Regions from separate parts of the Streptomyces sp. NPDC090798 genome, predicted to be linked through region 1. Evidence: riboswitches for the same ligand, from Rfam matches in the RefSeq annotation. Region 1 holds a riboswitch; each other region holds the start of a gene.
The links. Region 1 has a riboswitch for thiamine pyrophosphate ahead of thiC (phosphomethylpyrimidine synthase ThiC). Riboswitches for the same ligand answer to the same signal wherever they lie in the genome.

Region 1 (6,734 bases):
CGTGCAGCTCCCAGACCGCCGATGTCTGCGTCACCGTCACGTCGTCGAGCACACCGAGCGAACCGATGATGACGCCCGCGAGCAGCAGACCGCTCATGTCGATGGACGGATACAGGCCGTGGATCAGACCGGTGTTGTCGTCCGTGTTGCCGGTCAGCGCCGCCCAGCCGATGAACTCCGAGCCGAGGATGCCGATCAGTACCAGGGAGAGCAGGGTGCCGAGCACCGCCACCGAGGTACGGGCCGAGAGGCCGTGGCACATGTAGAGCGCGATCAGCATGATGGCGCTCGCCCCGACCACGGCCACGACCAGTGGATTCGAGCCCTGCAGGATCGCGGGCAGGATGAAGAAGGTCAGGATCAGGAAGCTGATGGCCAGTGCGACCAGCGCCATGACACCGCGCATCCGGCCCACCACCACGACGGCCAGTGCGAAGATCCCGGCGAGCAGCGCCATCGGGAACTTCCGGTTCACATCGGTTACCGAGTACTGCAGGTCCCTGGGCGCGGAGGGCTCGTACGCGGCCACGACCTTCTCGCCCTCGTGCAACTGCCGTGACTGGTCAGGCTGGATGATCTCCGTGAACGTACGGCCCTTGTCCTTGCCGGTGTCGATCCGGATCGTCGCCTTTTTGCAGTCGCCCGTCGCCTGTTGCTGCGCGGAGGAGCCCTCGGCGGTGGACGTGTCGCCGGTCGGGGTCTCCCCCGACGCGTTCACGGACTTGCAGCTGACCTTGTCGACCTTGGTGACCGTGGCCTGCTGGGTCTGCCGGTCGAAGCCGACGCCGGTGCGCTCGTGGGAAGGGGCGCCACCGGGCCAGAGCACCGCGAGACCCACAACGACCGCGGCGGCGAAGGGGATCAGAATGGCCGCGATGACCTTGCGCAGATGCTTGGAGACGGGTGTGGCGGGCCCATGGCTGTGACTGTGCGAGTGCCCAGATCCGTGCCCGTCCCCAGGGCCGTGCCCATTCCCCGGCCCACCTCCATTCCCAGGGCCGTCCCCAGACCCAGACCCATGTCCGTGTCCGTCCCCGGGGCCGTGCCCGTGTCCCTCGCCCGGCCCGTGCCCGTGCCCGCCCCCTGGACCGGGACCGGGGCCACCGCCCGGCCCGTATCCGCGGCCGTCTCCGGAGCGCGGTCCATAGCCGTCTCCGGGACCGCGTCGGCGCGGCGGCTCGGACGGCGGGAACGGGGGCTGCTGCGTTGTGGTCACCGACCGATCATCGCAAGAACGGCGAGGGCCCTCTGTTCACCGCGCCAGATATGACGCTAGCGTGGAGTCACCTTTGCACACGCGGGAGCTCGGAGCACCGGGCTGAGAGGGCGCTGACCTCCGTCTTAGCGATGTTTCACGTGGAACGAGTGATGTTTCACGAGGGACGTCGGCAGACGGAATCCGCTGCGTCGACCGCCGAACCTGTTACCGGGTAATGCCGGCGTAGGGAGTAGGTCTCATGACCAACAAGGACGTACGCACGCCTGCCTCCAGCCAGATGGACGGGGCGCCTGCCGCGCCCGAGGGCGAACAGCCGCGGGAGGCCGGGAAGTCCATCGGCTGGCACAAGGGATACGTCGGGGGTTCGCGCCCCGATCTGCGGGTGCCGGTCCGTCAAGTGCACCTCACCAACGGGCAGTCGGTCACGCTGTACGACACCTCCGGCCCGTACACCGATCCGATCGTCGACACCGACGTACGCAGGGGCCTCGCGCCACTGCGCGAGAACTGGATCATCGCCCGCGGTGACACCGAGGAGTACGCGGGCCGTCCCGTCCGTCCCGAGGACGACGGAATCAAGCACACCTCGCCGCGAGGGGGCCTGCGCAACCTCGACGCGGTCTTCCCGGGTCGGCCGCGCCAGCCGCGCCGAGGTCGTCCCGGAGAGGCGGTCACGCAGCTCGCGTACGCCCGGCGGGGCGAGATCACGCCCGAGATGGAGTTCGTGGCGGTCCGCGAGAACGTCGACCCCGAGGTTGTACGCGAGGAGATCGCCGCCGGTCGCGCCGTGCTGCCCGCGAACGTCAACCACCCGGAGATCGAGCCGATGATCATCGGCAAGCGGTTCCTGGTGAAGGTCAACGCCAACATCGGCAACTCCGCCGTCACCTCCTCCATCGAGGAGGAGGTCGAGAAGATGACCTGGGCGACCCGCTGGGGCGCGGACACGGTCATGGACCTGTCCACCGGCCGCAATATCCACACCACGCGGGAATGGGTCCTGCGCAACTCCCCCGTCCCCATCGGCACGGTGCCGCTCTACCAGGCTCTGGAGAAGGTGGACGGCCGCGCCGAGGAGCTGACCTGGGAGATCTACAAGGACACGGTCATCGAGCAGGCCGAGCAGGGCGTGGACTACATGACGGTCCACGCGGGCGTGCGACTGCCGTACGTGCCGCTCACCGCCAACCGCAAGACCGGCATCGTCTCGCGCGGCGGCTCGATCATGGCGGCCTGGTGCCTCGCGCACCACAAGGAATCGTTCCTCTACGAGAACTTCGAGGAACTCTGCGAGATCCTCGCGGCGTACGACGTCACGTACTCGCTCGGCGACGGGCTGAGGCCCGGGTCGATCGCGGACGCCAACGACGCGGCTCAGTTCGCGGAGTTGAGGACGCTCGGGGAACTCAACACGATCGCGAAGCGTTTTCATGTACAGACGATGATCGAGGGCCCGGGACATGTCCCGATGCACAAGATCAAGGAGAACATCGACCTTCAGCAGGAGATCTGTGATGAAGCTCCGTTCTATACGCTCGGCCCGCTGACGACGGACGTCGCGCCGGCGTACGACCACATCACCTCAGGCATCGGTGCCGCGATGATCGCCTGGTGGGGCACGGCCATGCTCTGCTACGTCACGCCCAAGGAGCACTTGGGCCTGCCCAATCGTGACGACGTCAAGACCGGTGTCATCACCTACAAGATCGCCGCCCACGCAGCCGACCTCGCCAAGGGGCACCCAGGTGCGCAGGAATGGGACGACGCGCTGTCCGACGCCCGCTTCGAGTTCCGGTGGGAGGACCAGTTCAACCTGGCCCTCGACCCGGACACGGCACGGGAGTTCCACGACGAGACCCTGCCGGCCGAACCCGCCAAGACGGCGCACTTCTGTTCCATGTGCGGCCCGAAGTTCTGCTCCATGAAGATCTCGCAGGACATCCGCCGTGAGCACGGGGGCACGAAGGCCGAGATCGAGGAGGGCATGGCGCAGAAGTCCAAGGAGTTCGCCGCCGCGGGCAACCGGGTCTATCTGCCGCTCGCGGACTGAGCCGCACGCACGCGCGGTCGTGCCCGGAGCCGTTCGCGGCGTACATCAGGCAACGAACGGCTCCCGGGCCGGGTTCTCTCGGCAGACTGGGCGCATGACATCGACATCCATGAGCAAGGGCGCCAACCTTCCCGTCGCCGCCGGGGCGGTGCGGGCCGTGCTCGGCTGGAGAGGAGGGACCGGTGCGCCGGACGCCGATGCCTCGGCGCTGCTGCTCGGCCCGGGCGGACGCGTGCGGGACGACGGGGACTTCGTCTTCTACAACCAGCCGCAGCACGCCTCAGGCGCCGTACGGCATCTCGGGAAGCAGCGGGACGGCGCTGCCACGACGGACACCGTCGAGGTGGATCTGCGTGCCCTGGAACCGGAGATCGAGCGGGTCGTCCTGTGCGCCTCGGCCGACGGCGGCACCTTCGGTGAGCTGTCCGGACTGACGCTGCGGCTGCTCGATGCCGAGACCCAGCGGGAGTTCGCGCGCTTCGAGATGGAGGCCACGACGGAGACGGCATTCATCGGGGGTGAGCTGTACCTGCGGGGAGGCCAGTGGAAGTTCCGGGCGGTCGGACAGGGGTATGCGTCCGGGCTGGCCGGTCTCGCCACCGATTTCGGTATCAGCGTGGAGTCCGACGCGGCCGGTGCGTCCGGGGCGGAGCCGGCGGTTTCGCCCGGGGGCACGGCGGCGGTGTCGCCCGTGCTCCCGCCGACGGGCTCGAGGACGGCTGCTTCCTCCGCTGCGGTCGCCCCGCCAACACCCCCGGCACCCCCGGCACCCCCAACACCCCCGACGCCCCCGGCTTCCTCCTCGCGTCTCAGCAAGGGCGAGGAACGATTGCCCGTGGACATGCGCAAGCGGCTCTCGTTGCGCAAGGAGCAGGTGGCGGTCAGCCTGCGGAAGCACGGTGCGGAAGGGGTCACGGCGCGCGTCGTGCTGATCCTCGACGCCTCCGGTTCCATGTCGTTCCTTTACTCGAAGGGCGTCGTGGCCGATGTGGTGGAGCGGATGGCCGCGGTGGCGGCGCAGCTGGACGACGACGGGGTGATGCAGGCGTGGACGTTCGCCTCCCAAGCCGCCCGGTTGCCGGACCTGAGTCTCGGCGAGCTGCCCGAGTGGCTGGAACTCCATGTCCGGGTCGGTGAGCTGAGCCTGTTCCGGCGGAGCAAGAAGCAGCGCAAGGGTCTGCTGCCGGGGCAGGTGGACATGCGGGCGGTCGGTATCCAGAACGAGGAGCAGAAGGCGATCGCCGAGGTGCGTACGTATGTACGAGAGAACCCGGCTGTCGATCCCACGCTGGTGTTGTTCTTCTCCGACGGAGGTGTCTATCGGAACAAGGAGATCGAGCAGGAGCTGAGGGACGCGGTGGAGGAGCCGATCTTCTGGCAGTTCGTGGGCCTGGGGCGGTCGAACTACGGCGTGCTGGAGCGGTTCGACACGCTGCCCGGTCGGCGCGTCGACAACGTGGGGTTCTTCGCGGTGGACGACATCAGCGGCGTACCGGACCCGGAGTTGTACGACCGGCTGCTTTCGCAGTTCCCGGCCTGGATGACGGCGGCCCGGGGGCTCGGCATCATCTGACGGTGCGCGCCGGGGACCGGACGAGCGGGACGAGCGGGGCGGGCTCCGGTGAAGGGGCGGCCAGCGGCAAAGGGCCCGCGCCGTATCGGCGCAGGCCCTCGTTCCCGTCACCCCGGTGTCGGCCCGCCGGGTGTCACTCCGGCTGGTGCTCGGGCCCCCCGAAGTCCGGGCTCGTGAAGTCCGGGCTGGTGAAGCTCGGGCGCGGACCCGCAGCGGGGCCGCCGTCGGGGCTGCTGAAGCCCGGCCGGTTGTAGCCGAGGTGCGGCATGCGGCCGGTGGTCGGCGTCGGTGACGGACGGGTCAGTGCCGCCGAGCCAGGATCGGCGAGGGCCTCCCGGAGGAACGGCATGATGCCGCGTTCCAGCAGGGCCTCGCGCCAGGCTTCCCTGGCCCGGGCCACCTCCGCGTTGAGCTCGCCGGGCGCTCCGGCCTGGAGCGAGGACGAGCCGTTGCGCAGGGCGGTCAGCAAAAGCCCGGCCCCGGCGACCAGGATCGCGGCCGCCGTGACCGCGCCGAAGACCCACCCGGTGGTCAGGAGGGTCTGGGCGAACGCCAGCTCGGGGGTGAGGACCTTCAGGATGAACCCCACGAGCAGGAAGATCGCCGCGGCTGTTCCGGCGAGGACGGGGGCGAGCACCGCGACGACGGCAATGGCGCCGGCTCCGGCGGTCTCGGTGACCTCGCCCATGGTGGCGGCGAGCCCCATCGCGGTCGCGCCGGGCTCCGCGGAGCCGGCTCCTTCGCTCACGATTGGGGTGGACGGCGCCGGGCGGCGCAGTTCCTCGCGGACCTTCACGTAGTGCGCGTACTCGGTCGCGGCGGCCGCCGTGATGAGTGTGGTGGCGTTGAGCGCCATGGTGCGCAGCTGTTCGGCGTTGAGCCGCTGGCCGACAGCGGCGAGTTCCGGGCGGTATGGGGCGGAGCGCAGCGCCTCATCGAGGATCCGCTCGTATTCCTGGCGGTCCTCGCTCAGCAGGTGCTGCGGAACGCTGTTCATGTGCATCCCCCGATGCTCCGTAGGGCTGGTGGCTCGCACGCTGACGAGCCGTCGGGCAGAAACGGAGGGGAGCCTGCTACGGATAAGCCGATGGTAGAGCGGTGACGGCACGCCGTGACAGGGGGTTTCCAGAAATTGCCCCCTGGCCAGCGCTGTCCTCCGTGGGGGACGCCTGCCCGAAGAACCCTCAGCTATCCAGGGGCAGTTGCTGGACCAGCAGTTTTCCGGCCATGGTCACTCCGCCGTCCATCGCGATGGCCAGTCCGTCGGCGTAAAGATGTGGTCCCTCGACCACGGGGCCCGCGGCGTCCTCGCCCTCCTCCGAGCCGACCTCGCCCAGGAGGTACGGGATGGGGCTGTGGCCATGGACGACGCGGGTGCCGCCGTAGGTGTCCAGCAGGGACAGCGCCGCCTCGGCGCCCCCGTCGTCGCGGAAGGCGAATCGTCTGGTGAACTTCCGGAAGAGGTCCCAGCACTCGTCCGCGTCGTTGCGCGTGAGGGTTTCGCGGATGGTGTCGTTGACCGCCTCGATCGAGTCGCCGTAGTCGAGGTAGGCGGTGGTGTCGGAGTGCACGAGGAGGTGCCCGTCGACCTGTTCCATGGCGTCCAGGCGGGCCATCCACTGCAGGTGGTGGTCCTGGAGGCGGTCCATGTCGGTCTTCTGGCCGCCGTTGAGCAGCCAGGCGGCCTGGAAGGTGGCGGTGCCCGCGCCGGAGTTGACGGGGGTGTCGCCGAACCGCTTGGCGCCGAGCAGCAGCAGCTCGTGGTTGCCCATGAGCGCCTTGCAGTAGCCGCCGGCGGCGGCCGCCTCGGCGGACAGCCGCATCACGAGGTCGATCACGCCGATGCCGTCGGGGCCGCGGTCGGTGAAGTCGCCGAGGAACCACAGGCGCGC
Region 2 (6,734 bases), on a different contig from region 1:
AAGGAGCTCGACGACACCACCGCGAAGTACGTCGCACAGGTGGACGAGCTCCTGAAGCACAAGGAAGCGGAGCTGCTCGAGGTCTGATGAACGACTCTTCCTGGGGGGCGCCGCCACAAGCCGGGTACTGGGGGCCGTCCGAGCAGGGGCCTGTCCAGGGGGCAGCCCCGGCGGGTCCCGCATACGATGCGCATAACGCGCAGCAGACTCGCCCCATGCCCATCGTGCCCGACGTACCCGCACACGGCGGAGACCAGGATGACGACCGGGGGGCCGCTCGGCTGAGTGGCCCCCTGTTCCGCGACGACACCCCGTCGGCGGGATCCCTCGGGACCCCGTCGCAGAAGCCGCAGGAGCCCATGCCCAGCCCCGCCCCACAGCCCGCCCCCGCACCGCAGAAGAAGAGTGCGGGACGCGATCTGGGTGCCGCGATAGGGGTCGGCGTCGGGCTCGGCGCGGTGATCGTCGCGTCGTTGTTCGTCGTCAAGGCCGTGTTCGTCGGGGTCATAGCGGTCGCCGTGGTGGTGGGCCTGTGGGAGCTCACGTCACGGCTCGAGGAGCGCAAGGGCATCAAGGCGCCGCTCGTCCCGCTGGCGGTGGGCGGTGCGGCGATGGTCGTCTCCGGTTACGTCCGGGGCGCCGAGGGCGCGTGGGTGGCGATGGCGCTCACCGCGCTGGCGGTCCTGGTCTGGCGGATGACGGAACCGCCCGAGGGCTATCTCAAGGACGTCACGGCGGGCGTCTTCGCGGCCTTCTACGTGCCGTTCCTGGCGACGTTCGTGGCCATGATGCTGACCGCCGACGACGGTCCGCGCCGCGTCCTGACGTTCCTGCTGCTGACGGTCGTCAGCGACACGGGCGCGTACGCGATCGGCTGGCGCTTCGGCAAGCACAAGCTGGCGCCGCGCATCAGCCCCGGCAAGACCCGTGAGGGCCTGTTCGGAGCGGTCACCTTCGCGATGGTCGGGGGCGCGCTGTGCATGCAGTACCTGATCGAGGACGGCACGTGGTGGCAGGGGCTGATCCTGGGCTTCGCGGTCGCGGCCACCGCCACGCTCGGCGACCTCGGCGAGTCCATGATCAAGCGGGACCTGGGCATCAAGGACATGGGCACCCTGCTGCCGGGGCACGGCGGCATCATGGACCGGCTGGACTCGCTGCTGCCGACGGCGCCGGTGGTCTGGCTGCTGCTGGTGCTCTTCGTGGGATCCGGCTGACCTGCGCACACGTCGGAGAGGGGCTCGTCGTCCACAGGGCGGCGGGCCCCTTTTCGTCGGGTGGCCGACGGGCCGGCGTCAGTGGTGGCCCAGGCCACCGCTGCCGAACGAGCCGCCGCCCCCGTCGTGCCAGCGTCCTCGCTTCTGCGACGGGCTCGTGCGGGTCGACATGTGGGTCAGCTCATACGGGGTGAGAGCGTGCTGGCCCTTGGCCACCTTGGGTACCTCGGCGGGCTCCCGGATCTCCCGCGTCTCGCGGACCGGGCCGCCCTGCGGCATGTGCGGCTGTTCCTCGGCGCGCGGCAGCCGCGGTGCGCGGGACCGCATGCGGCAGTTCAGCCAGAAGCTGCCGGCCAGGAGCGCGATGAGGGCCACCGCGATCACGAACAGCGCGACGCTGAACAGACCGCTGGGCTCCGCCAAGTACATCAATGCAGTGCTCATATCACTCAAATACCCGCAAATGGCCCAATAAACCGGCCGCCCCGACCCAGCGCCGGACGCCAGCCGGACCGTCGACGATCACCCCCGAAACCAGGGCCGCGGGTCACACCAATCGATCTGCGACACTGGTACAGCCATGCCTAAGCCCGGAGAACTCACATTCGTCGCCCCCCGCGGAGCCAAGAAGCCGCCGCGGCACCTCGCCGACCTCACGCCCGCCGAGCGTAAGGAGGCGGTTGCCGCGATCGGTGAGAAGCCGTTTCGCGCCAAGCAGCTCTCGCAGCACTACTTCGCGCGGTACGCGCACGACCCCGCGGAGTGGACGGACATCCCGGCCGCCGCGCGCGGCAAGCTCCAGGAGGCGCTGCTTCCCGAGCTGATGACGGTCGTGCGGCATCTGTCGACCGACCAGGACACCACCCGCAAGACCCTATGGCGCCTGTTCGACGGCACGCTCGTCGAGTCCGTGCTGATGCGCTACCCGGACCGGGTGACCATGTGCATCAGCTCGCAGGCGGGCTGCGGGATGAACTGCCCGTTCTGCGCCACCGGACAGGCCGGGCTGGACCGGAACCTGTCCACGGGCGAGATCGTGCACCAGATCGTGGACGGGATGCGGGCCCTGCGGGACGGCGAGATCCCGGGCGGCCCGGCGCGGCTGAGCAACATCGTCTTCATGGGCATGGGCGAGCCGCTCGCCAACTACAAGCGGGTCGTGGGCGCCATCCGCGCGCTCACCGACCCCGAGCCGGACGGGCTCGGGCTCTCGCAGCGCGGGATCACCGTGTCGACGGTCGGGCTGGTGCCCGCCATCCACCGGTTCTCCGACGAGGGCTTCAAGTGCCGCCTCGCCATCTCGCTGCACGCCCCTGACGACGAACTGCGCGACACCCTCGTCCCCGTCAACACGCGGTGGAAGGTGCGCGAGGTGCTGGACGCCGGCTGGGAGTACGCGGCCAAGTCCGGGCGCCGCCTGTCCATCGAGTACGCCCTCATCCGGGACATCAACGACCAGGCATGGCGTGGTGACCGGCTCGGGCGGCTGCTCAGGGGCAAGCCCGTGCACGTCAACCTCATCCCGCTGAACCCGACGCCGGGTTCGAAGTGGACCGCCTCGCGGCCCGAGGACGAGAAGGCGTTCGTCGAGGCGATCGCGGCTCACGGGGTGCCGGTGACCGTCCGCGACACCCGGGGCCAGGAGATCGACGGGGCATGCGGACAGCTGGCCGCGACCGAGCGATAGTCTGATCGGCGGCAGTGCCTGGCAGTGCCTTTTCAGCCGGCGCCGGTCAGCGCGGGTCAACTCCGGCCAGCGTCGGCCAGTGCCCGGACACTGTCAGTCAGTGCGGTTAGCAGTTGCAGTTTCATATTCCGACATCTTCATATTCCGACAGGGGAGCGCCACAGCGCTGAGAGTGCGGTAGCCGGAGCACCGGTGGGCCGCAGACCCTCTGAACCTTGCCCAGGTCATTCTGGGTAGGAAGTTCGGGCATCACTCAAGCTGTTGCGCCCTGCCCGGGAACCTTCCGAGGATCCCGGGCAGGGCCGCGTCTCTTCCTGGTCATCCCAGGAGGAATTCAGTGATAACCAAGAGGACGACCACGGCCTTCGTCATCGGGCTGGGCCTCGTCACGCTGTCCGCGTGCGGGTCCTCCGACAGCGGCGGCGCCGGGGACTCCAAGACCGTCACGCTCGTCAGCCACAACTCGTGGGCCGTGTCGAAGAGCGTGCTGCGGGACTTCGAGAAGCAGTCCGGTTACAAGGTCAGGGTCCTCAAGGACGGCGACGCCGGGCAGGCCGTCAACAAGGCCATCCTCACCAAGGACAATCCGCAGGGCGACGTCTTCTTCGGCGTCGACAACACCCTGCTGTCCCGTGCGCTCGACAACGGGCTGTTCCAGCCGTACGAGGCCAAGGGCTCCGACCAGATAGTCCAGCAGTACCGGATCGACCAGGACAAGCACCGGGTCACGCCCATCGACTCCGGTGACATCTGTGTCAACTACGACAAGGCCTACTTCAGCGAGCACAAGCTGGCCCCGCCGAGCTCCTTCGACGACCTGATCAAGCCCGCGTACAAGAGCCTCCTCGTCACCGAGAACGCGTCCACGTCCTCGCCCGGCCTCGGCTTCCTGCTCGGGACCGCCGCGAAGTACGGCGACGAGGGCTGGCAGGACTACTGGAAGAAGCTCAAGGCCAACGGCGTGAAGGTGGTCGACGGCTGGGAGCAGGCCTACAACGACGAATTCTCCGGGTCCGCGGGCGGGAAGAAGGCCAAGGCCGACCGGCCGCTGGTCGTCTCGTACGCCTCCTCCCCGCCCGCCGAGGTGATCTACGCCGACCCCCAGCCGAAGACCGCGCCGACCGGGGTCGCGAGCGGCACCTGCTTCCGCCAGGTCGAGTACGCGGGGCTGCTGAGCAACGCGAAGAACACCAAGGGCGGCAAGGCGCTCCTCGACTTCCTCATCAGCTTCAGGTTCCAGGAGGACATGCCGCTGAACATGTTCGTGTACCCGGTCCGTGAGACCGCCGAGGTGCCCCAGGTGTTCGTGAAGTTCGGCCCGCAGGCCGAGCACCCCGAGACCCTGGCCCCCGCCAAGATCGCTGACAATCGTGACCGGTGGGTCAAGTCGTGGACCTCGCTCGTACTGAAGTAGCGCCTCGAAGGAGCCGCAAGGAGAGCGCGACGCGGATCGGGCTGATGGCCCTGCCCGTCGCGTTCTTCGCCGTCTTCTTCGCCTACCCCGTCGCCGCGATCGTCGCCCGCGGCCTCAAGACCGACGGGGCCTGGCGGTTCGGACGGATCGGTGAGGTGCTCGCGCAGTCCGACATCCGGCACGTCCTGTGGTTCACCACCTGGCAGGCGCTCGCCTCCACGGTGCTCACGCTGCTGATCGCGCTCCCCGGCGCGTATGTCTTCGCACGCTTCGATTTCAGGGGCAAGCAGGTGCTGCGGGCGCTGGTGACCGTCCCGTTCGTACTGCCGACGGTCGTGGTCGGTACGGCGTTCCTGGCCCTGGTGGGCCGGGGCGGACTCCTCGACCAGCTGTGGGGCGTACGGCTGGACACCACCGTCTGGGCGATTCTGCTCGCGCACGTCTTCTTCAACTACGCGGTGGTCGTACGGACCGTCGGCGGGCTCTGGTCGCAGCTCGACCCGCGTCAGGAGGAGGCCGCGCGGATGCTGGGTGCCTCCCGCTTCGCGGCCTGGCGCAAGGTGACGCTGCCGGCGCTGAGCCCGGCCGTGGCCGCCGCCGCGCTGATGGTCTTCCTCTTCACCTTCACCTCGTTCGGTGTGGTGCAGATCCTCGGCGGCCCGACCTTCTCCACCCTCGAGGTCGAGATCTACCGGCAGACCTCGGAGATCTTCGACCTCGCGACCGCGGCGGTGCTGACGATCGTCCAGTTCGTCGCGGTCGGCGCGATCCTCGCCGTGCACGCCTGGACCGTACGCCGCCGGGAGACCGCCCTGCGTCTGGTGGCTCCGGAGACGACCGCGCGCCGACCCCGCGGGGCCGGTCAGTGGGCGCTGCTGGGCGGGGTCCTGGCGAGCATCCTCGTTCTCCTCGTCCTGCCGCTCGGGGTGCTGGTCCAGCGGTCCCTGGACGCACCCGGCGGCTACGGATTCGCGTACTACAAGGCGTTGACCTCGTCCGACAGCGGCGTCTTCCTGGTGGCGCCGATCGCGGCGATCGGCAACTCGCTGGAGTACGCGCTCGCCGCCACGGCCATCGCCGTCGTGATCGGCGGTCTGGCGGCCACCGCGCTCACTAGGCGGACCGGGCGTCTCGTAAGGGGTTTCGACGCGCTGCTGATGCTGCCGCTCGGCGTGTCCGCCGTGACCGTCGGGTTCGGCTTCCTGATCGCGCTCGACGAACCGCCGCTGGACCTGCGCTCCTCCTGGATCCTGGTGCCGCTCGCGCAGGCACTGGTGGGCGTCCCCTTCGTCGTACGCACCATGCTGCCGGTGCTGCGGGCGGTGGACGGACGGCTCCGGGAGGCCGCCGCCGTTCTCGGAGCGTCGCCCTGGCGGGTGTGGCGGGAGGTCGACCTGCCGATGGTGCGGCGGGCGCTGCTGATCGCGGCGGGGTTCGCCTTCGCCGTGTCGCTGGGCGAGTTCGGGGCGACGGTCTTCATCGCGCGGCCCGACAACCCGACCCTGCCGGTCGCCGTGGCCCGGTTGCTCGGGCGTGCGGGTGACCTCAACTACGGCCAGGCGATGGCCCTTTCGACGATCTTGATGGTGGTGTGCGCGGTGGCCCTGTTGCTGTTGGAGCGCATCCGCACCGACCGGACGGGGGAGTTCTGATGGCGCGGCCCGCGAAGCAAACGACAGAGGCGACAGAGGCGACAGGAGCGACAGGAGCGGTGCAGGAGACGCAGGAGGCGCAGGAGAGGCAGAAGGCGCGGGAGCGGACGCCGACGGAGCGTCCCCGGGGGCGGAACGCCCTGCTGAGGGTCGAGGCCGCGACCGTACGCTTCGGCGGTCGGCCGGTGCTCGACGCCGTCGGCCTCGACGTCGCCGAGCACGAGATCGTGTGTGTGCTCGGACCGAGCGGCAGCGGCAAGTCCACGCTGCTGCGGGCGGTGGCCGGACTGCAGTCGCTCGACGCGGGCCGCGTGCTCCTGGCGGGACGCGACCAGGCCGGGGTCCCCGCGCACAAGCGGGGCGTCGGCCTCATGTTCCAGGATCATCAGCTCTTCCCGCAGCGGGACGTGGGCGGCAATGTCGCCTTCGGGCTGCGGATGCACGGCGCGTCGAAGGGCCGACAGAGCGCACGGGTCGAGGAACTGCTGGAGCTGGTGGGGCTGCCCGGGGCCCGGGCGCGCGCCGTCGCCGCCCTCTCCGGTGGTGAGCAGCAGCGGGTCGCGCTGGCCCGCGCGCTCGCCCCGCGCCCCCGGCTGCTGATGCTCGACGAGCCGCTCGGTCAGCTGGACCGCTCGCTGCGGGAGCGGCTCGTCGTCGAACTCCGGCAGCTTTTCGGCGAGTTGGGTACGACCGTGCTCGCCGTCACCCACGACCAGGGCGAGGCCTTCGCGCTCGCCGACCGGGTCGTGGTGATGCGCGAGGGG
Region 3 (6,734 bases), on a different contig from region 1:
TCGTCGAGATTCGGGGTGGCCACCGTCGCGAGGGGCAGCAGGGCGGTCCGTACGGCGTCCAGCGCGTCGTCCGCCAGCAGTCGGTCGCCGTGCTTGGAGACGCTCACCGGGTCCACCACCACGGGCGCGCCGACGTCCGAGAGCAGTTCGGCGACGGTCTCGACGAGCAGGGGCGAGGCGAGCATGCCGGTCTTCACGGCCTGCACACCGATGTCGTCCACGACGCTGCGGTACTGCGCGCGCACCGCCTCGGCGGGAAGCTCCCAGGCTCCCTGTACGCCGAGGGAGTTCTGCGCGGTGACGGCGGTGAGCACGCTCATCCCGTGCGCGCCCAGCGCGAGCATGGTCTTCAGGTCGGCCTGGATGCCGGCGCCGCCCCCGGAGTCCGATCCGGCGATGGTCAGGACGCGGGGCGGGGCGGTCGGCGTGTTCGCGGGCATGGTGGGTGTCACTCCGTACGAAGGGGGTGAGAGGGGGGCGGGGTCAGCGGCGCAGGCGCAGCGGGGCGTAGACCAGCAGGGCCGCCACGAACGCCACGCCGTAGGCGGTGTCGGCGCCGTGCAGGGCATGCGCGACCGGGCCGACGTACAGGCTGGTGCTCATGAACGGCACCGCGGCGGCGAAGGCGGCGGCGAACGCCACGAGCGCGGGCCACCACGGACGCGGGCGGGCGCTCTCGGCGGCCAGGTCGACGGGTGCGCCGCCGCGGGCCCTGGCCCGGGCGAGCCAGTCGACGGCGACGATCGCGACGAACCCGGGAATCCAGTAGCCGACGAACAGCAGGACGTTCTGGAAGCGGGCCGTGGTGTCGGCGGCGTGCATCCACAGCACGAGCGGGAAGCCGAGGACGGCGGCCAGCGCGGCGGCGGCCGGGCGTGGCAGCCGTACGCCCATGGTCTGCAGGGCGAGCGAGCCGCTGTAGTCGTTCATGGCGTTGCTGCTCAGCGCGGCGAGCGCCACCGCGAGCAGGCCGAACGCGCCGAGGGCGCCGCCGCCGAGCAGGGTGTCGACGCCGCGGGCGGTCTGGTCGGTGAAGACGGCCGCACCCCACAGTCCGAGCGCCTGGACGGCCACGAAGGACACGCTGATGCCCGCCAGGGTGTACCAGAACATGCGGGGGCGGGACGCCGTACGCGGCAGATAGCGGCTGAAGTCGCTCGCGTACGGGGCCCACGACAGCGCAAGGCTGAGCGCGATCGTGCAGGTCAGGACGAAGGCGGCGGCCCCTTCGGCGCCGTGCGCGGTGGCGGCGGGAGTGGTGTGGGCGCCGCCCAGTAGCTTCACGGTCAGGGCCACGAACGCGGCGGCGAGGGCGAAGGTCATCACGGTCTGGAGCCGGTGGATCGCCTCGTAGCCGAGGACGCCGAGCGCCCCCTGCGCCGCCATCATGACGAGCACACCCAGCCAGAACGGCCAGCCGCACAGCTGGGCCAGCGCGTCCCCGCCGAAGAGGCCGATCAGGGCGTCCCAGGCGATGGACGACAGCCACTGCAGGGCCCCGGGGACGACCACGGCCCGGCCGAACGCGAGGCGGGCGAGCGGCAGCTGTCCGGCGCCGGTCTGGCTCCCCCAGGTGCCGAGGTACGCGGTCGGTACCGCCCCCAGGAGGGTGCCCAGCACGACGGCGGCGAGCGCGGTGGAGAAGTCCAGGCCGAGCGCGATGCCGACGGTGCCGGTGAACACGCCGGTCATGGTCAGGTTGGGGGCGAACCACACGGTGAACAGACGGCCGGGGCCGCCGTAGCGGTGGTCATCCGGGACCGGGGCGATTCCGCGCGCCTCGACGTGCAGATCCCCCGGGGCGGTGGGCATCCGCCCGTCGAAAACGCCCTGCGGGCCTCCGACGGCCACCTCACCGCGAGCGTTACGGGCATACGGCAACGACATGAGACATCCCTCCGCCAGTCCTAACTGGTTCAGGTTCGACGGGTGTGATCTCAGCCCTCGTGCGGGGCACCCCGTGTCCGGTTCGGCGGCCAGGATAGCCCGCCCGGCGCGGTATGCCCCAGGGGGAGGGGCCCGCACGGCGCCGCGTCTTACGCGCCGACGCCCGGCTCCCCGCCCTGGTACGCCGCCGTCAGCAGCGCCAGCACACCGTCCACGGTGACCTCGCGCGGGTTCGGACACGTCTGTGCGGCGGCCTGCTCGGCGGCCACCGCCAGGTCGGTCTCCTTGAGGCCGAGTTCGGCGAGGCCACGGGGGGCGCCGAGGCTTCCGGCCAGCGTCCGCAGGGCATGGGGGACGTCGTCGGTGCCGCCCAGGGCGCGCGAGAGCGCGGCGATCGCCCGGGGCGCGGCGGGCGCGTTGTAGGCGAGGGCGTACGGAAGGACCACCGTGTGCGTCTCGGCGTGCGGCAGGCCGAAGGTGCCGCCGAGTACGTGGCACAGCTTGTGGTGCAGGCCCATGGTGGTGGCGCCGAGACAGGCACCGCAGAGCCAGGCGCCGTACAGGGCCCGGCCGCGCGCGTCGAGGTCGCCGGGGGCGGCGGCCACCATCGGCAGGGCCTGCGTCATCGCCCGTACGCCCTCCTCGGCCATGAGCGAGACGAGGGGCGAGACGTCGGGCGCGTAGAGGGCCTCGACGGCGTGGGCGAGCGCGTTGACGCCGCTGGTGACGGTGAGGGGGACGGGGAGCGAGAGGGTGAGCTCGGGGTCGTAGACGACGCTGCGGGGCTGGACGGCGGGGTCGCGTCCGGTGCGCTTGGCGCCGTGCTCGGTGAGTCCCCAGACCGGGGTCATCTCGGAGCCGGAGTAGGTGGAGGGCACGGCGATCAGGGGCAGGCCGGTGCGCAGCGCGATCGCCTTGCCCAGGCCGATCGCCGAGCCGCCGCCGACCGCGACACACCCGTCGGCGCCGGCCGCGCGCGCCGCCCCGACGGCCCGGTCGGCGACCTCGGCGGGTACGTGCATCCGGGCCTCGGCGTGCAGCCCCGCGCAGGCCTCGCCCAGGGCGTCCGCGACCGCGCGCGCCGTGTCCTCGCCCCTGCTGCCGCAGACCACCAGCACCCTGCGCAGCCCGAGCCGGGCGGCCTCGTCGGGGGTCGCGGTGACGGCGGCGCCGGGCCGGAAGACGATCCGCGCGGGCTGGGTCTCGTACGAGAAGTCGAGCGGGGTGTTCATGTCGGTCATGGTGCTCAATCCGGTTCCAGTACGAGGTCGAAGCGGGCGTGGCGGAAGGGGTTCGGGACGCCGAACTCCCCGGCCAGGGAAGGGTCGTCGGTCTCCGTGAAGTCCTGTACCAGGCTCTTCTTGACCGCGAACACCGCGTCGGAGTCGAGGTAGTCGCTGCCCGCGACGAAGATGTGCGTGGTGACCGGGGCGTGGCCCTCGGCCGAGGCGATGAAGTGGATGTGGGCGGGGCGGTAGGGGTGCCGGGCCGTGGCGCGCAGCAGCTCGCCGACCGGTCCGTCGGTGGGGATCGGGTACGGGCTCGGCAGGCAGGTGCGGAACCAGAAGCGGCCCTCGGCGTCGGCCGTGAACAGTCCCCGCCCGTTGCCGGCCGGCTGGACGTCCGGCTGCTGTACGTCGTAGTAGCCCTCGGAGTCGGCCTGCCACACGTCGAGGACCGCGCCCGGCAGCGGGGTGCCGCCCTTGCCCAGTACCCGGCCGCTGACCACGCACGGCTCGCCCCTGCCCACCAGGTCGATGTTCGCGCCGAGTGCGCGGATCGGCGATCTGGTCAGGTGGAAGGGGCCGAGGACCGTCGACTCGGTGGCAGCCGGGTCGCGGTGGCCGCCCAGCGTCTCCACGAGCATCGAGACGCCGAGCACGTCCGACAGCAGGATGAACTCCTGGCGGGTGTCGGTGCACCGCTGCCCGGTCGCGGTCAGGAATCCGATCGCGCGTTCCCACTCCGCCATCGTCGGCTCCGTTTCGCGCACGAAGTCGTGCAGATGACGGGTGAGCGCGCCGAGCAGTTCACGCAGACGCGGATCGACCGTGCCCCGCAGGCTGTCGACGACGGCCTCGGTGATGCCGTGCGTGAAGTCGGTCGAGACATCGGTCATGGCATCGGCCGTCGTCGAACGGTTCGATTCGTCTGTCACGCCGCTCCTCGTGGTGCTATGGGGACTGATCGCCGTCGGTGTCCGGGTCCACGAAGTGGAAGCCGGGCTCGGGAAACCTGGCGAACGCCCGGTGGGGCACGGACGAGGTGTAGGCACCCGCGAGGGAGAACACCACACGGTCGCCGGCCCGCAGCCCCGGCGCCCGGACGTCCCGGACCAGGACGTCCCTGGAGGTGCTCAACTGGCCGGTGAGCGTGACCCGTTCGCGGCGTACCACGGGCCGCGGCCAGGAGTAGGGCCACACGTCCACTTCGAGTACGGACCAGGGCTGGTCGGGCCACGGCTGGTCGGGCCTCCTGGATGCCGAGGTGCGCAGGTTCACCGCGCCACCGCGGACGACGGCGACGTCCTCGTGTGCGCCGTGCTCGACGTCCAGCACCTCGCTCGCGTACCAGCCGCAGTACGCGGTCAGCGCGCGACCGGGCTCGATACTCAGGGTCAGTTCCGGGTGCGCGGCGACGAGTCGGGCGAGTCCTTCGCCGTACGACTGCCAGTCGAAACGGCGTTCGGGGTGCTCGTAGTCCACCGCCATGCCGCCACCGACGTTCACCTCGGTGAGGCGCAGGCCGTGCCGCGTGGCGAGTTCTGCCGTCCAGGCGACGATGCTCTCGGCCACCGCGAGGTGTTCGGGGGCGTGCAGGCCGTTGGCCAAGTGTGCGTAGACGCCCCGCAGTTCGAGGTTCGGGTAGCTGCCGTCGGTGAGCAGGCCGACGATCGTGTCCGCCTGCGCCGGGTCGAGGCCGGAGGTCCTGCGGCCACGGCCGCCGCCGGCGAACAGGTGGTCGGCCACCGGGAGGTTGAAGCGCGGCAGGACCGCCACCCGGCCGTCCGGAGCGTGCCGTTGGGCCAGCCCGGCCAGCATGTACAGCTCGTACTCGCTCTCCACGAGGAAGCGTGTCACGCCCTGCTCCAGCGCGTCCAGAAGCTCCGTCGGGGTCTTGTCCTGGCCGCCGAAGGCCAGTGGGTGGTCCGGAGCCACCCGGGTGACGTGGGCCAGTTCACTGTCGGTGGAGACCTTGTAGCCGTCGACGTACGGGGCGAGCGCGGTCAGGATCTCCGGTTCCCGGTTGGCCTGGGTCGCGTAGTACAGCTCGACGCTCTCGGGCAGCGCGGCCCGCACCGACGCGGCGTGTGCGCGCAGTGCCGCCAAGTCGTACACGTAGGCGGGAAGTTCCGTGGGCGGCAGGGTCAGGATGCGGTCGCGCACCGCGAGTGAGGGTGTGTTCATGGGGCACTCCGGGTCGTATGGCGCAGGATACCGTCGGCACGCGACAAGGGCGGCGGACGGGGACCGGAGCAGCGGCCCGGCGGACTCGGGCGGTCGGGGACATGACACGTGCCACGGCAGCCACCGAAATCGACGGGGCCGAGCCTCCGGTTCGGCGCGGTGGCGGGGAACCAGGAGACCGGCGGCGCCGTGCTCCCGCACGCCGACGCCTGCGCTCGCAGGGCCCGCGCCCTGTGGCATCCCACCATCATGCTGATCCGCGACTCCATACCCGAGGCCCCACACGATCTCTACCCGGTGGGAGATCCTTCGGCACCTCGAGCGGTCCGCGGTGTGCCTGAACGCGGCGCGGTGCCCGACCCCGGGTCGGGGTCGGGCACCGCGTGTGGGTCGGTCAGCAGGTGGCGGAGGCCGGGAGGCCGCCGTACTGGTCGCCCTTGAGGTAGACGGCGCTCACATAGCCCTCGGCCAGTCGCACCCAGACGTCGTTGACGTAGCCGTTGTCGCGGATGGTCTCGCCGTGGGTCCAGCAGGAGGCGCCGCGCGGCTGCCCGGCGGCGACGTGCCCGGTGATGTCGGTGGTGGTCGAGGGTCCGGAGCGGACGTTGACGTTCACATACGGCGTGACGGCGTACGGCAGCCCCGCCGCCGCGGCCTGCGCCCCGGCCGCGCCGGTCAGCAGCAGTCCGGTGGCCAGCGCGCCGACGCCCGCCGTGGCGAACGCCCTGGTCCTCATCCTCATGGTCATGCGGTCCTTCCCCGTGGTGGAGTCCGGGCGTGTTCCCGGACCGGGCCGTGCGGCCCGCCCGGTCACGCCCGTACCCACCCTGCCGGGTCGACGCCCGGGGGTGGAACCTCTTTCGACGACGCTCGAAACGTCCGGGAGTTGGTCAAGGACGACGAGCTGACCGGCCATGCCGTGGTGGCCAACAGCACCATGAACCGCGAACGCGTCCTGGCAGGCGTCAACAGCTAGGCCCGCGAACCCGGGTTCTCCCCCGCCGAGTTCCTGAACGACCACGGAGCCGCCCCGTCCTGGCTCGACCTGTGCGACGGAGAGGAACTCGCCCTCCGCGAGGCGGCGCGGCGACTCCCCCAGGCCGTCATCACGGGCGTCGACCCGGTCGGCCCGCTGCTGCGGACGGCGCTGCCCGACGGCCTCGAACTCGTCACCGCGGACCGCTTCCCCGGTCGGCCGGCCGTCGCCTCGTAGTACCGCTGAACCTCCGGCCGCTCCCCGGAAACGAGGAAGAGGCCGTATCGATATGTCCGATACAGCCTCTGACCCGCGACTTCAAAAGTCGGGACGACAGGATTTGAACCTGCGACCCCTTGACCCCCAGTCAAGTGCGCTACCAAGCTGCGCCACGTCCCGGTGCGTTCACCCGCGGTGTTCCGCGTGATCGTGCGAACAGAACTTTACCCCACGTCGGGGGCTGC

Region 2: another riboswitch for thiamine pyrophosphate. It lies ahead of ACIQTP_RS21610 (thiamine ABC transporter substrate binding subunit); the one in region 1 lies ahead of thiC (phosphomethylpyrimidine synthase ThiC).
Region 3: another riboswitch for thiamine pyrophosphate. It lies ahead of ACIQTP_RS05860 (purine-cytosine permease family protein); the one in region 1 lies ahead of thiC (phosphomethylpyrimidine synthase ThiC).

Annotation. Positions count from the first base shown of each region.
Region 1 covers NZ_JBIVXA010000015.1:95,542-102,275, reverse strand. Annotated here, with positions in the region: gene ACIQTP_RS29710 (YibE/F family protein) at 1-1,216, opposite strand, end outside; TPP riboswitch at 1,288-1,465, shown strand; gene thiC (phosphomethylpyrimidine synthase ThiC) at 1,458-3,269, shown strand; gene ACIQTP_RS29700 (VWA domain-containing protein) at 3,364-4,842, shown strand; gene ACIQTP_RS29695 (hypothetical protein) at 4,976-5,845, opposite strand; gene ACIQTP_RS29690 (metallophosphoesterase) at 6,027-6,734, opposite strand, start outside.
Region 2 covers NZ_JBIVXA010000009.1:252,505-259,238, forward strand. Annotated here, with positions in the region: gene frr (ribosome recycling factor) at 1-87, shown strand, start outside; gene ACIQTP_RS21595 (phosphatidate cytidylyltransferase) at 87-1,217, shown strand; gene ACIQTP_RS21600 (DUF6479 family protein) at 1,296-1,661, opposite strand; gene rlmN (23S rRNA (adenine(2503)-C(2))-methyltransferase RlmN) at 1,798-2,904, shown strand; TPP riboswitch at 3,044-3,162, shown strand; gene ACIQTP_RS21610 (thiamine ABC transporter substrate binding subunit) at 3,245-4,318, shown strand; gene ACIQTP_RS21615 (ABC transporter permease) at 4,294-5,970, shown strand; gene ACIQTP_RS21620 (ABC transporter ATP-binding protein) at 6,111-6,734, shown strand, end outside.
Region 3 covers NZ_JBIVXA010000002.1:368,509-375,242, forward strand. Annotated here, with positions in the region: gene thiD (bifunctional hydroxymethylpyrimidine kinase/phosphomethylpyrimidine kinase) at 1-440, opposite strand, end outside; gene ACIQTP_RS05860 (purine-cytosine permease family protein) at 484-1,887, opposite strand; TPP riboswitch at 1,877-1,971, opposite strand; gene ACIQTP_RS05865 (maleylacetate reductase) at 2,037-3,119, opposite strand; gene ACIQTP_RS05870 (intradiol ring-cleavage dioxygenase) at 3,134-4,006, opposite strand; gene ACIQTP_RS05875 (type III PLP-dependent enzyme) at 4,062-5,294, opposite strand; gene ACIQTP_RS05880 (SH3 domain-containing protein) at 5,689-6,042, opposite strand; tRNA gene ACIQTP_RS05885 (tRNA-Pro) at 6,596-6,669, opposite strand.